One region of the Lentimicrobium sp. S6 genome, then DNA from elsewhere that is predicted to be linked to it. Evidence: riboswitches for the same ligand, from Rfam matches in the RefSeq annotation. Region 1 holds a riboswitch; each other region holds the start of a gene.

What was found. Region 1 has a riboswitch for cobalamin ahead of HNS40_RS08845 (T9SS type A sorting domain-containing protein). Riboswitches for the same ligand answer to the same signal wherever they lie in the genome.
Region 2: linked by a shared signal. The riboswitch ahead of HNS40_RS19800 (diphthine--ammonia ligase) and the one ahead of HNS40_RS08845 (T9SS type A sorting domain-containing protein) in region 1 are both predicted to bind cobalamin.
Region 3: linked by a shared signal. The riboswitch ahead of HNS40_RS01035 (T9SS type A sorting domain-containing protein) and the one ahead of HNS40_RS08845 (T9SS type A sorting domain-containing protein) in region 1 are both predicted to bind cobalamin.

What each region holds. Positions count from the first base shown of each region.
Region 1 covers NZ_JABKBZ010000020.1:31,176-36,419, forward strand. Annotated here, with positions in the region: gene HNS40_RS08835 (DUF5723 family protein) at 1-189, shown strand, start outside; gene HNS40_RS08840 (DUF4251 domain-containing protein) at 365-916, shown strand; cobalamin riboswitch at 1,074-1,273, shown strand; gene HNS40_RS08845 (T9SS type A sorting domain-containing protein) at 1,377-2,645, shown strand; gene HNS40_RS08850 (hypothetical protein) at 2,833-3,135, shown strand; gene HNS40_RS08855 (response regulator) at 3,144-3,509, shown strand; gene HNS40_RS08860 (chemotaxis protein CheA) at 3,526-5,244, shown strand, end outside.
Region 2 covers NZ_JABKBZ010000090.1:2,416-7,659, forward strand. Annotated here, with positions in the region: gene HNS40_RS19785 (porin family protein) at 1-32, shown strand, start outside; gene HNS40_RS19790 (HAD hydrolase-like protein) at 19-675, shown strand; gene HNS40_RS19795 (ABC transporter substrate-binding protein) at 725-1,855, opposite strand; gene HNS40_RS19800 (diphthine--ammonia ligase) at 1,855-2,553, opposite strand; cobalamin riboswitch at 2,640-2,835, opposite strand; gene HNS40_RS19805 (threonine/serine dehydratase) at 2,827-3,762, opposite strand; gene HNS40_RS19810 (DEAD/DEAH box helicase) at 3,855-4,967, opposite strand; gene HNS40_RS19815 (Crp/Fnr family transcriptional regulator) at 5,148-5,244, opposite strand, start outside.
Region 3 covers NZ_JABKBZ010000002.1:1,153-6,396, reverse strand. Annotated here, with positions in the region: gene HNS40_RS01040 (TonB-dependent siderophore receptor) at 1-9, opposite strand, end outside; gene HNS40_RS01035 (T9SS type A sorting domain-containing protein) at 9-2,432, opposite strand; cobalamin riboswitch at 2,552-2,729, opposite strand; gene HNS40_RS01030 (hypothetical protein) at 2,861-4,144, opposite strand; gene HNS40_RS01025 (MBOAT family protein) at 4,144-5,244, opposite strand, start outside.

The DNA of each region.
Region 1 (5,244 bases):
TTGGCAGTTCGCTTGTACTATTTCACCATTGGTAGTGATTATTTCACCTCCTTAATGGGTTGGCACGATTTCAATGGAATGGATTTATACTTTTCTATTAAAGTAAACATAGGCAAAGGAAGCTGCGAGAAAAGAAATAAAATTAATCCTTGTGGTGACGCATTTAATAAGTTCCCTTGGTCGAAATAAAATTATTGAGAGCTCTGAATTTGAAACTTAAGGGTTATTTTTTATTGTGTCTTTGAAATGGAATAAGTCAACAGTGAACAACTAAAAGTTAATAGTTGTAGAACTATTAGCTACTAGTTATTAACTTCAGACTGTAAACTAAAATTCCCTACTTTTATAAACTAAATAATCTATCATGAAAAAATTCATATCAATACTCATTATTTTGGCTTTTTGTTTTCAAGTAAATGCTCAAGAAACCAAATCAAAAAAAGAAATTAGAGCTGAGAAAAAAGCTCAAGAAAAAGCTGAACAAGATGAACATAGGTTGGTTCAGGAACAATGGGTTCTGGATACAACTTTTGTATTGGAAGCTCAAAGAGTAACAAATAAGATTGGGGAGGTTTTTCAATTAAACTCCACTATCAATTTTGTATATGTGAATAATGGGAAAGCTACTATCCAATTAGGTTTTGATCAGTTAGTGGGTTGGAATGGTGTAGGTGGTATGACCATAAGTGGAAGAATCACTAAATATGAAATAGAGGATGAAAAGAAAAACAAACCCATCTTCATCAGAATGAGCATACAAGGCTCCACAGGAATGCAAGACCTCACCATTTGGATCAGCAGCAATGGAAACGGAGAAGCCACCATAGTAGATATGAGAGGGAATAGAATTCAATTCTCTGGTGATATTGTTTCTGTAGATAAAACTCGCACTTTTAAAGGCATGGAACTTTACTAAATGAATCGTTAACAGTGAGAGCTAGCAGCAAATAATTGTTGCAAATAAGTGATAGGTTTATATAAACTATTATCTATTAATGAATAACTATCATTTTCGTTATCCTTACCTAAATAAAATTTTAATTTTAACAATATCCTTCCAAATATTTATATAATTTCGCAGCCATGTTGACGGTTCTCTCCAAAGATTTCTGAGGAGGGTGAAAAGGGAATCCTGTTTAATTCAGGAGCTGTTCCCGCAGCTGTAAGTCTATAACATTTGAGACTCTTAATGCCATTGTATCTTTTATAGATATGAGAAGGCCACTCAAAATAAAGACAAGCCAGAAGACCTGCCCAAAACACGAATTTCAAAGCTTTCGGGATAAAAGCTGTAGATCGATGGACCTTCCATTTTTCTTCAATCGTTCCTGTGAGTTTTGAGGAATAAATTTTATTTATCCTTAAAACAATTTAAAATGAAAAAAAATTACTTTTTGGCTCTATTATTACAAGCATTTGTAATATTAGGAATAGGGCAATCTGTCAACCAAATCGTGGTGGGCAATGGCGGAATTTATAATAATGACGCCGACCATGTGATGGTCACTGGTATAAACCCAGAAACCTATACCTCCACCCTTATTGGTGAAGTGGTAAAAGAATCCATGCAAGATTTAATAGTGGTTGGTGATTATGCCTATGTGGCTGCGGAAGACAGCTTGGCAAAGTTTAACCTGATTACCAATACTAAAGAAATAGCTATCTATCATGGTTATTTAAGTAGATTATATTATGCCAATGATATGATTTATGTGAGTTTAAGAAGTGATGCAACAGGTGTTCCTGCTGATGGTAAATATTTAAAAGCCTTCGACATGAATTTGAACCTAGTATATGAAGCTGAAGGAATTAGTACTGATGCTGCAGGAATGCTGATGTATGAAGATTCCTTATACGTTGCAGTTTCTGGTGACTGGGCAGCTACTGAAGGGAAATTGGCAGTAACAAATAGTGATTTAAGCTTTGTAAGAGAAATAAACTTAGGTACTGATGCCGTAGGAATTATTGATTTATTTGAAGGAGAAAACGTTATTTATAGCGTTAATAAATCACCTTATGGTGCCACAACAGGTTCTATTTCTACCTATAACATTGCTACAACTACTTGGAACACTCAATCACTTAATCATGTGGTTGGTAAAGGTGTTAGAAAAGTCGGAGACCTCCTCTATTTGGGTTTAGATTATGGTATTGGTTCATATGATTTATCAACATCAACGGTTGTTAATAATCAAATTATTGCAGACCCAGGTTCAGCCAGTTACATCAATATTGCTGCTGCTGTTTTTGATGAAATCAATGAACGTTTTTATGTGACTATTACCGACTATTTTTCCCTAGGTGAGGGAAGGGTTTATGATATTGATGGGACTGTTTTAGGAAACTTTGAAGCCTCTGTTTCAGCTGAAGCAATGGCAATTCATTATGCCAACAACACAGGGCTTTCCACTCTAAAAAACAATAGCTTAAACATTTATCCTAACCCTTGTCAAAACTTCATTCATATCGGAGCATATCAACAATTGAATTGGATAGAGATTTATAACCAAACAGGTCAATTGATCAAAAGAATACATAATCCTCAATCTTCTTTTATTGAAGTTAACGAGCTTAAAGCAGGAATTTATTTTATAAAAACTCAATCACAAAGTGGCATTCATGCAGCTAGGTTTTTGAAAAAATAAGAGAATCGAATAAAAAATCAAGGCTTTATTTAGCATGATTTCATAAGAAAAGAAAATACACGATTAATAGGCTTCCACAATCATTTTGTGGAAGCCTTTTTTTTAAGAATAATTTTACAATTATTGGACATTCTAATTATTTTTCATATATTTACCTAAGAGATTTTATAGAAATTTAGAACTCGAAATGAACAATTATAAGCTAGAATACCAAAAAGATGAGAATAACCAAATGAATCAACTTACCTTTAGTGGTGAGCTATCCTTCGGTCATATTCAATATATTAAAGATGAAACAGACGAATATACCCGTGTAAACAAGCCCCTTCAACTGATCATTAAAGATGTGGAAATGCTTGATTTAAGCTTTATTCAGTTTATTATTGCCTTAAAAAACCATCATCCAGAAAATAAAATCACATTAAATATTAATGATGAAATACTAGATCTCATCAAAGTATCTGGATTTTACGAAATATTAATATCATAAAATAAGAGATGAAGAAGACCATAATAATCGTTGATGATTCAAACAGTATCAGGAATTTAGTGGAGTTTACTCTAAATAACGCTGGATTTCACGTGATTTCTGCTACCAATGGCAAGGAAGCATTAGAACTATTTAATGGACAAACAGTGCACCTTTTACTCACTGACCTTCATATGCCCATCATGAGCGGAATGGAATTAATAGCAGAGGTAAGAAAACTTGAGGAATACAAGTATGTACCCATCCTCTTTTTAACCACTGAAACTCAAGTAAGTATTAAAAAAGAAGCCAAGGATCTTGGAGCAACGGGGTGGATAGTGAAACCATTTAATGGAGACAAATTAATTACTACTATTAGAAAAGTAATCAGATAATTAGAAACCTATGGAAATGGACGAACTCATACAAGGATTTCTAGATGAAGCTAATGAACTCATAGTCAACATTGAGGATTCTCTTTTCAATTTAGAAAAGCAACCTGATGACCAAGAAGCTATAGCCTCTGTTTTTAGGGTCATGCATACCTTAAAAGGTAGTGGTGCTATGTTTGGCTTTTCATCTGTATCTTCTTTTACCCATCATCTAGAAAGTATATATGAGCAAATTCGTTCCCACAAAATCAAGCTTTCTAAAGAAATTCTCAACCTTACCTTCGAATCTATCGATCTTATTAAAAAGCTTTTAGAAACGACTGAAGCACCTACCGCAAGTGTAAAATTAGAATATGACCGACTTATCACTGAATTCGAGATTATTTGTAATAATCATCCTGCTCAAGAAGCGCCAATTAAGGCTTTAGAAAAAATTGAAATCGATCAGACTCCAACATATTATATCTGTTTTGAACCTAACGAAGGTATTATGCAAAACGGAACAAACCCTTTATACCTTATTGATGAACTGATTTCTTTAGGGAACGGAAAGGTATTTACCCACATTGAGAATATTCCCAATTACAGAAATTTATTGGTGAAAAACTGCTATGTAAGTTGGGAAATTATCTTGAATACAAAAGATGAGCTGAGCGATATTTTAGATGTTTTTATTTTTGTTGAGGATGAAAGCAAAATAGAAATACAAAAAATTAGTGATATCAATTTATTAAGACACCTTGAGTTTGTCGAACAACTACCCAAATACATAGGAAGTAGCGAAGGAAGTGCCATATTAGAATTACAAGAATTTGCTTCACAACTAGAAATTTCTCAAGCAAATAACACAGCCTCCAATGCTAAACACATAGCTCCCATTATAGAAGAATCATTAGAATTAAAACTTGAGGAGGACAAAAAAGAAGAAATTACTAACCTAGCCAAAGACATAGACCAAAAAAATGAACAAGTAAAAATAGAGGAGCCTAAAACAGCTGAAACCGTTGTTAATCTAACCACAACCACTGAAACTTCAACAAAAAGCAAAGGTAGTTCTAGTATCCGAGTAAGCAGTGATAAAGTAGAAACATTAATCAATTTGGTGAGTGAAATGGTAACCATTCAAGCACGCTTGAGCCTTTTGTCAAAAGAAGCACAAAATCCAGAGATTATAGAAGTGGCCGAAACCTTAGAGAAACTTACTCGTCAACTTCGTGATAATGCCTTTGAGATCAGCCTAATTCCTATTTCTAGTTTAGTCACCAGATTTCAACGCCTCATTCGTGATTTATCCAAAGAACTAAATAAAGAGATTGAATTTATTGCCGAAGGAACCGATACGGAATTAGACAAAACTATTATCGAGAGCCTAGCGGATCCATTGATGCATATTTTTAGAAATGCAATAGATCATGGCATAGAAAGTACCGAAGACAGGTTGAAATCTGGTAAAACGGCAAAAGGCACCCTCAAATTCAAAGCATATTATTCGGGCACCAGTGTTTATATTGATATTATAGATGATGGGCAAGGAATAAACACCGAGAAAGTAAAAGCTAAGGCTCTATCACAAGGACTAATAAATGAGAAGCAAAACCTCAGCACAAAACAAATTAACGAACTCATTCTTTTACCTGGGTTCTCCACCGCAGACAATGTCACCGATATTTCTGGGCGAGGAGTAGGCATGGATGTGGTGAAGAAAAATATCAATAAAATACAGGGTGAAATTGAAATC
Region 2 (5,244 bases), on a different contig from region 1:
TGATTAACTTGAAAAAAGATGATAAATATTAATGATTTCCAGGCTGTTCTTTTCGATTTAGACGGCACCATTATCGACCCTAAAGAGGGAATAATTAATTCAATTTTATACGCTGCTCAAGAATTTGGAAAAGAAGAAAAACATCCTGAATCGCTAGATTCATTTATAGGGCCTCCACTTCAACATTCTTTTAAAAATAGGTATAATTTATTTGATGAAGAAGCAATGGAAATGGTTAGGCTTTATCGCGTTTATTATGCTAAACAAGGAATCTATCAATGTCATTTGTATGATGGAATTGAGGAAGTCATTAAGGGATTATTCGAAAGAGGAGTTTTTATGGCTCTTGCCACTTCAAAACCCACAAAGTACGCAGATCAGTTGATGAGGCATTTTAATTTAGAATCCTATTTTGATTTTACAGCTGGGGCAAATTTAGATGGTTCTAGAACCGATAAAATTGAGGTGATCCAATATGCTTTAGACCAAATTCCTCCTTTTGAAGAAGAAAGTATTCTCATGTTAGGAGATAGGGAGTTTGATATTGAGGGAGGTAACTTTCATGGCTTAAAAACGGCTTATGCACGTTGGGGTTATGGAGATGATAAGGTGGTTCTGAAATGCAAACCAGATTATATTTTGGACAAGCCTTTAGATTTGATAGTTAATTGTTAACAGCTAATAGTTAATAGTTGGCCAACAGTTTACTTCCAACTTCAATCAACTAATACTGTACTTTCTCAAAATAATACATACCTTTTGGTTCTGAGGAGTGGAAAATCTTATTTAAATCTTCCAAAACTATATCAGGCCTAAAGCTGGCTGTTTCCCAATAATCATTGGCTCCAAACGAGTTTACTCTTTTGTGATAGGAAAATACTCTGTGGTTTTTCACAGCAGACAGCGATTGATATTTAGGACTGGAAAATAAGTCTAATCTATCTTTACTTAAAGCTCCTGTATACATCCAAATATCTGCCTTTGATGCTTGACTCATCAATACTTCAAAGTCAAGCATTAAGCTTCCACTGGATGAATCTTGTTTCATTAGATATTGACCAGATGCATCAGCTATTAATTGAGCCATATAGCTTTTTCCACCAGCAGAATACCAAATACCTTGATACTCAGAGCCATTAAAAACTGTAGGTTGCTTGTCGAACTTTAATGACTCTTTCTGCTCGTTATACTTATTTTTAATTTCCTCAAAAATTGATATCGCATACTCCTCCCCTTTAAAAAAAGAAGCTAATAATACCATCCATTCTGCTTTACCAAGAGGATGTTGTTCTTTCCAATCATACATCAATAGGGGAGTCATTTTCAGCTGAATCATTTTCTCATAATCGGCATTCAACTTATCCCAACCACTCCCAATCACTAAATCGGGCTGGAGTACCATCATCTTTTCCATATTGATTTGAATGGCTTTTCCTACATTTTCGATATCTCCAGATTTTACTTTTTCCAGAATTTCTTCATTATAAATCAGCTCAGGATCCGTAACTCCTTTTATGTGTTGATCTAATTGCAATAGATTCATCATTCCTACCATAGGAGATGATAAAGCTACTACTCTTTTAGGTATTTCCTTAATGACAAAAGAATGTTCCAAATTCTCTATATTCTTAGCCCCAGAATGAGGAATATAATACTCCATATTCAAACTCTCGTTTTCCCAAGGATTGAAGATGACAACCTTTTTATAGGTTTCGAAATATTCTATTCTAAAGAATTTCGCATATTCAGGATTGTAATTCCGAGTAGATTTTTCTTGAGTTTTCTCTAGGGACTCATTGCAGGAGGAGGCAGCTAAAAATAGGACGCTTAATAGAATATATAGTCTTGTTTTCATTATGAGTTTTTTAGTGAAATGGGACAAAACCAAAATTCAGAGCTGATTTCTGGATTATCATTATGGTATTTTTTTAGGATTGGTTTCTCTTTTTTTACTTCTAAAGGGAATTTAAAAAAAGGAGCATCAATGACGAAGCTATGGAATTCACCATTTTCCCCACAAGGATCCACGTTTTTAGGAAGTTCATTTATTAATTCTTTGGTGATGATTTCTCCCACAAAGTCCTTGGATAATTTAGAGGCATCCACAGCAGAAATCATGGTTTTATAACCTTGTTCAATAAAATCAAGAATCAAGGTTTTAGTATCTCTATTCCATAAAGGAAAAACGGCATTAAATCCTATTTTTTGGAGTTGATTTTCTCTGTATTTTCTAAGGTCTTCCAAAAAGATATCTCCAAAAATAGAATACTTAATTCCATTTAATTTGGCCTCTTGCATGAGTTTTGTCAGGTGCTTTTCATAGGTTTCCATATCTGGTGATTCTGGCAGTTCCAGAAAAGTGATAGGTAAACCTATAGCTTTGGCTTGTTCTAGCATGAGACTCTCATGAATTCCATGCATACTCACTCTTCTATTTTCCTTAGCAATGGAAGTCAACAGAAAAGAAATATCATATTCCTTATTCTTTAGTATTTCTCCCAAAACAAAAGCAGAATCTTTTCCTCCGCTCCAATTAAAAATGGCTTTTTTCATATTTTTATTATTATGATAGCCAGGTGATAAAATGAAAAATAAATCGGAAATGATCGTCTTTATTCGTCGCCTTTTCTCCCGAAAGCTGAATTATGAATTATGATTTCAGGTATTCTGACTCGTCCAACTTCATTTCCTTCCCATTCAATAAAGAATAGTGGATGTGGGTGAATCAAGCACTAAAAAGTACTTGGGACTTACAGCAGCGGGAACTGTTCCTGATTTTCACAGGATTCCCTGAAACTTGGGACAAATTTATGGAAAATAGATGGACTATTGAAAAAACTTTTCCAAATCCACATTTCCACCAGATAGTATTAAAGCCACTTTTTGATTTTTAAAGATTTCTTTATTCTTTAAAACAGCAGCAAAGGTAATAGCGGAGGACGGTTCCACAATAATCTTCATCCTTTCCCATATTAATCTCATCGCACTTTTAATCTCATCATCGTTGACGAGAAATATTTCTTCCACCTTATCACGAATTATAGGGAAGGTATGCTCTCCCAATGAGGTTCGAAGTCCATCAGCAATAGTTTGAGGATTTATAGAAGGATGGATTATACCATCCCTTATCGAGCGGAAAGCATCATCAGCACCTTCTGGCTCTGCGCCAAAAGCTAGGGTAGAGGGAGAGAAAAACTCACAGGCTAAAGCTGTTCCACTCATTAAACCACCTCCTCCAACGGGAGTAATAATGGCATCTGGTATAAGCTCCTCAAAAATCTCTTGGGCAGCAGTGGAATTCCCTAAGATCACTTGTGAATCATTATATGGGTGACAAGATGTAGCCCCTGATTTATCAATGAATGCAGCAGTAGTTGATTCTCGTGCTTCTAAAGTGGGCTCGCATTCTATAATGGTCGCTCCATAAGCTGCAACTGCATTTTTCTTCACCTGTGGTGCATTAGATGGCATAATGATAGTGGCTGGAATTCCAAGTATTTGAGCACTTAATGCCAAAGCAGAACCAAAATTACCAGAACTATGAGTTGCTACTCCTTTTTCTCGTTCTTCTATTGAAAGACTGAGTAATTTATGCATGGCACCTCTCATTTTAAATGCTCCGGCCTTTTGAAAGTTTTCGCATTTAAAGAAAAGCTCACAGCCAATGAGTTCATTAAGTAAATGAGACTTTAGGATGGGAGTACTATGGACTGAATTTTCTAGTATACTTTTTGCTTTAAGTAAAATGGATTTTGAGTACATTGCGATAAAATATTATTCAGCAAATTTGCTAAGAAATTAATGTTTAATATTTTCCATTTGATCGGTAATCTGTCACCTAACTTCAGTGCTGATTACCGCATCTGATTAAAAGTAATACCAAGTTTCTCAGAAATATAACGAATCTGTTTCAATTCTTTAGAGTTTACAATACAGTAGGAAAGTCCTTCGTTTCCAGCTCTTGCTGTTCTTCCAGCTCTATGTGTATAATAATCTATCTTATCAGGCATTTGATAATGAATGACATAAGCTAAATTGGCTACATCAATTCCTCGCGCTGCTAAGTCTGTTGCTACAAGAACTTTTAGACTTCCGTTTTTAAAGGCTCTCATGGCTTTGTCTCTTTCCTTTTGAAGTAAATCACCATGAATGGCATCCACCGGAACATTTCTAGCTTGTAATTGCTGTGCTAGTTTTTGAGTAGCAGCTTTTGTTTTACAGAAGATTAATCCTCTATTATCGCCTTGCTCGCCTAAGAAACGCATAAGGACATTCAGTTTCTCTAAATCTTCGCATACAATATATTGGTGCTCAATATGCTTATTAACCACATTCTTTCCACTCACTTCTATTTTAATAGCTGTCTCCGACATGTGCGTATTCACAATGTTTTTAATCTCGTGAGGCATAGTAGCAGAGAATAACCATTTGTTCTCCACTTTGGCTGAAAAGCTTAGGATTTCATCCAATTCATCTTTAAACCCCATGCTCATCATCTCATCGGCTTCGTCGAGAATAAGGGTTTTTACATGACTTAAGTCAAGGGCTTTTCTTTTTACCAAATCAATCAAACGACCAGGAGTAGCCACCACAATATGTGTAGGACGCTTCAAAGCTGATATTTGCTTTTCTATTTGAGGACCACCAAATACAGCTTCGGTGAAAATTTTGTCGGAATATTTGGTAAACTTAAATATCTGCTTGGCAATTTGCTGCCCTAATTCTCTTGTAGGACATAGAATGAGTCCTTGAATAACTTTTCTTTTAGGGTCTATCTTATGTAATAATGGAATACCAAAAGCAGCAGTTTTCCCTGTTCCTGTTTGAGCTTGTCCAACTAAGTCGGTGGTATTTTTAATGAGTACAGGAATGACTTGTCTTTGAATTTCCGAAGGCTTTACAATCTTCATCTCTGTCAATGCCTTAACTATGTCTTTCCTTACTCCTAATTCTGTGAAATTTTCCAATGTATCTTGTATTATTTTATGAACTGGCAAAGATACGCTTTATTAATGATAGAATTAAGAAATCATAGAATGATATAAACACTTGAATAATTAAGCTTTTCTGCTCAGGTATTTTGAGAAGATTTAGGTTCACATAGAATCACGAAACGGTTAACTGTTCATTATAAGCAGTTAACCAAGTTAATCCAAATACCCCTTCAAGCCCCGAACATCCAAAATCAATATTCTCTTTCCTTCCATTTGAATAATACCATCATGATTTAATTCATTAAAAGCT
Region 3 (5,244 bases), on a different contig from region 1:
CCCAGCCATTATCTTTTGATGATGGTTTTGGAGAAGGAATTACCTTTGCTATAAACTTGAATTAAATAGACTCCGCTCTTAAGTTCTCCCAGATTTACTCGTTTTGCCTCTTTTACCTCTTTTACCAATTGACCTTGATGATTATAGATTTTCAGAAGATCAATATCATTGTTTTCTGAGGATTCTATATGGATAAGATCCTCAAAAGGATTGGGGTAAATAGTAAAATGGAGTGGATTGAGTTCTTCAATTCCAGTGGCATCGGAAATAATGATTTGTGCTTTATGTGCTCCTATGGAAATTAGGTGTTGACCAAGGATGTTGATGCTAAACTCAGCTTCTCCATCAGAATTAGTTGAGACTTGTTGACCGTCATTGACCAAGCTTTCTTCATTTAATGATAGCAATGCATTTGCAATGGGCTTTCTTTCCAATAATTCTACAATTCCTGATTCATAGAATTGACACCGCTCTTCCATGAAATGAGTTGTAATGAGTTCGTCAGGTTTTGAGGTGTAGGTGCTTAGTGTTATTTGATTGATGGTCCATTCCTCTCTGGAATCTGGCACATGATAGATTAGAATTTCATCTTCATCTTGTATTTCGATTTGATGCATATTCCTAGCAAAATGATCATCATTTAGTTTTATAATCCATGTTCTCGATTTACTATCGTCGCTATGGTTTCCACCGTAGCCATAGTAGTAATTTAAACTTGAATGTTCTTCTTCTGGAACTTTCCATAAGTAAAGAGCGCCATCTACTATTTCGTCGTCCTTAAATTTAAAATCCTCTCCAAGTCCAGTGCTTTCAAAAATAGAAGCTATGGCATGGGCTAGACTTATATTTTCTACACTACCGATTCCGTAATCTTGAGCTGCATTATCTACATAAGGGTTAAGGTCAAAATGGTCAATATTAACTGCTTGCCGAGAAAGTATATTATGGTCATCGGTTTGGATAGTGATATATACCTTCTTACTGTGGCTTTCTGCTAATATTTGTATGGCTAATGAATCAATAATTTGAGGAAAACCTTCAGCCTGAGCATAGATATAGGTATTACCCTCCTCTAATCCTTTGATATAGGTTTCATTGTTTCTTTCAAAGATTTCTAATAATTCGGGATTTTTAGCATGCCATAGTGTTTCTAATCCTAAAATAGCTTCGTTATTTTGATCTTTAATGATAGCATTTATTTCAATTTGACTTTGTGAATGAATGCTCTGTGATTCTAATATGATTTCGATGGAGGAGGGCTCCGAAACGAGAATCTCGAAACTATTCGAAATATACTCCTGATTTTGAACTTTTGCAGTGATAATGGTAAGGCCAGCTTGATGAGTCTGAATGAGTCCATTGGCATCTACTGTGGCGATATTGGTATTTGAGGAGTTCCAAATGATATTTTGACTTGCTGCCGGAATACCAGAAATAAAATGAATGGCTTCTGCTTGTAAGCTCCTGTTTATTGTTATTGTTTTTGGCATATCCGACAAGGCTAATAAATTGATCTCCCCAGTGATAGTGCTATTAGGGCTGACGTCTATAATACCGGAAATCTCAGTGGAAGCTTCCCCCAATCCTCCCACGGAAGTATTCATGGCATTGGTGATTTTAATAAAATCTATATGGTCAAGCGCTACTCTGTTTCCATTTTCATCTCTGGCCCAACTGATATCCATGGCATCGCCACCTGAATTTTCTAAGTCGCTGGTATAAGGATTATCAGGAATGTCATAGGGTTGGCTGCCTCTGGTTCTGTTATCTGCAAAGCCAAAGTATCTTTCGTAAGATTTTATCATGGATGGAGTGGAGAGGTCAATATCACCTTCAACTTTCATGCCTTGTAGAGTGTAAAGTTCTTGGTTTATACTAGGGAATAAGATCGGAGATGGGTAATAGCTTTGTTGGTGGAAACTGTTTTTATAAACGTATCCAGAATCTTGATTGCTGTCCACCCAAAGTACATCGGTAGCTGAGTTTTCATTGGGATTGAAATAAGTGACAGCATAATCCATTTGACTTTGGTTCAAATAATAGTCGCTCCCTGCCAAAAGATACCATTGGTCATCAGCCAGTCCATTATTATTCTCATCTTTCATGACTTCTACCATTGCTGCTTCGCTCCAATCAGGCAAAGCATTGGTGAATATGGTAAAATCAATTCCAAATGGATTGTTGGGATGGTTTTCTACACTTTCTTCCATTTTTACAATAATATGACCGCCAAATGCGCCCAAAGAAACCAATCCGCTTGTTCCTCCAATAATGCTTTGTGCAGCATACGGAGAGCCAAATGCACCATCGTTAGTAAATTGTCCTGGAGCAGGTTTGTAATCAATAATTTCCGACACATACTGTGCCTGACCCAGCAAGTTAAAGCTGAATAGGAGGATTAGAGTTGCAAATTTAATAATTGACTGGCTCATTTTATTGTTTATTTATTTCGCAAAAACAGTAGAAACTGAAAAAGATGAGGGCAGGCTTTGAAGGAAGCAATCGGCTAGTGTAGGAAACCAGCAGATGATTAGCTTTTTCACCGAAAGCACTCAAATCTTTATCTGTTGGCAGGTCTTCTGACTTACTCCATTCTGTGGAAGCCTTCCCGGTTGCGAACCAGTGGCATATTTTCCACGAAATATATGGAGCTTACAGCAGCGGGAACTGTTCAGGATTTACACCTGATTCCCTATTAATCCGATAATACCATTTTAACGATATGGAATTTCATAAAGTCAAATTGGTATAAGCTGGAACCAATTTCGCTGCAAAAGTAGAAATATTAGTTGAGGTGGAATGTTAAATTCTGAAAAATGATAAAATAGTAAGTACAGATGAACAGGTTGTTGATTAATAGTTATTTGTATTTCTGATCTATCATGAATTTAGCATCAAGATATAACATAGAATCTACTGTGATTCCTCTAGATTTTGCTTTTTCTTGGATTTTTTCAAACCATTTTTTATCAGATTGAATCTGTTTCATCATGGCTCTAATGTCTTTCTCCAAGTTTATGTAACTTTGACTTGCATGTTCAAAAGATTCGATAAAACCAAAGGGGAATCTGTCAAGGTTCGCTTCAGTGGTGAAAAGCAGCAGGATGTCAGCTTTTCTTATTGCTTCGGAATAATTGATATTCTTTACTTCATCTGTCATCTGTAGTTTGTCGATAAAAATCTGTTGATTATAATACCAAAACTCACCATGACTAAATGCCTTTTGATGAATACCTAAACGATATAATTGCCAGAAAAAACTATCTGCAATACTTATTACTTTAGGCTTATAAGCCGATTCATCTTTAAAGCTTATTTGGGGATAGGTCATTAATGGAATAGGAACAGGTAGGCCTAAGTTTAAAGCTTTTTCAATGTCGCTATCTTGTTTGTCAGCAATAAAAGACTTACTAATATCGTCAATTTGAACATCAACTAAGTTCTTATTCAAAACCAATTCCATTTTTCTGAGGATTGAATCAACTATCAGAGGCATGCTTCCTTGACTCCAATGAATTCCTGTTTTTGGATAAAGAACTATTTCAGAGCCATCTTTCATATTTAAGAAAGCAGCATTAAAATCGATAAATGGAATATTGGACTTAGTTAAGATAGAAGTATAAACTTCATAATTTGTGATGCTTCTTTCTTTGTTCATGGAATCAGGAATGAATTCAGGATAAAAGAAACCCTTTCCTGGTGCAATTACTATTATTAATTGGGTTTGATGCTTCTTTAATTCTTCTTGAATAGCTAATAGTTTATTAATTCTAGAATTAATTTTCTTTTCACCTATAAAATTAGTTCCAAAATAGGAGTCGATATATTGTTGTTCATATAGATAGTCGTTCTTTCCAATGATTACGTTTTGAGCACTTACTTTATTGAATAAACTATATTGCAGTTGATTATAAAGCCTTACAAACGAACTCCTAAAGCCAAAATGGTCATTAAAGAAGGTATCATATTTATTTTGGAATTCCCCAGAAAACCAATCTTGAATTATAAACACTGGTTTTTGCTTGAGGGTATAGCTTCCTTCTAGAGGCTTAACAAAAACCTTTTGAGTATAATACTGCAAAAGAGGAAGCGTTAAAGCTAAAATGATGATGATAATTCCTATATTATTCGTCTTGTTTTTCATTAGAACCTAAAATATATAAATGGATTAAAATCACTGCTGGTGATGGCGCTAAGGCAGATGGCTAAGCTTAATATGGCTAGAATTATAGAAATGAAATACCTCGATGTACTGTATTGCTCAGAAAAGAATACTTTATTCTCCCATTTTTTGCCTGTTTTTAAGAGTGTAATAAACGAAAATAAGACTGCAATTACTAATATGAACCAAAATTCTGATGAGGTTTTTGTGGGGACTGAAAAGTCGAATTTAAATAAACTTCTTAAGAAATATTTTATTTGATTAAAGCTCTCAGATCTAAATATAACCCAACCAATGATGGTTATAAAAAAAGTGAGAATGATACTTGGATATTTACCTACCTTTTTACTGAACTTAAGTAGGAATAGCTTATCAAGAATTAAGAAGAAGCCATGGAAAGCCCCCCAGATCACAAAATTCCATGCTGCACCATGCCAGAGACCAGAGATTAAAAATACCAGCCAAAGATTAAAATAGAGTCTTTTTTTTGAGGATACTCTACTTCCCCCCAATGGAATATATAGATAATCGCGCATCCAACTTCCTAGGGTGATGTGCCATCTACGCCAAAATTCAGTTATGCTTTGTGAGGTATAGGGATTATTAAAGTTTTCAGGAAATTTGAAGCCCATGATTCTACCAAGTCCAATGGCCATATCGGAATACCCAGAAAAGTCAAAATAGATTTGGAAGGTATAGGCTATTATTCCTATCCAGGCAGCTGAGCTTGTTAATTCTCCATCTGCCAAAGCAAAAGCTTGGTCGGCTTGTGCTCCTAATACATTAGCTATTAAAACTTTTTTCGCTAGTCCAATACAAAATCTAAAAAATCCCAATAACTTGTTGTCTAAGGTCTCTAAATGCTGGCGATTCTCTATCTGATCCGCAATTTGATTGAACCTCACAATAGGTCCTGCAATCATTTGAGGAAATAGCATAATATAAACTAGATATTGGATGGGATTCTTAAGAGGTTTGTGAACACCTCTAAAGACATCGATAGAATAAGTTAGTGTTTGAAAAGTATAGAAAGAAATGCCTATGGGTAAGGCCACTTGTGTCCATTGGAGGTTCTCGAAACC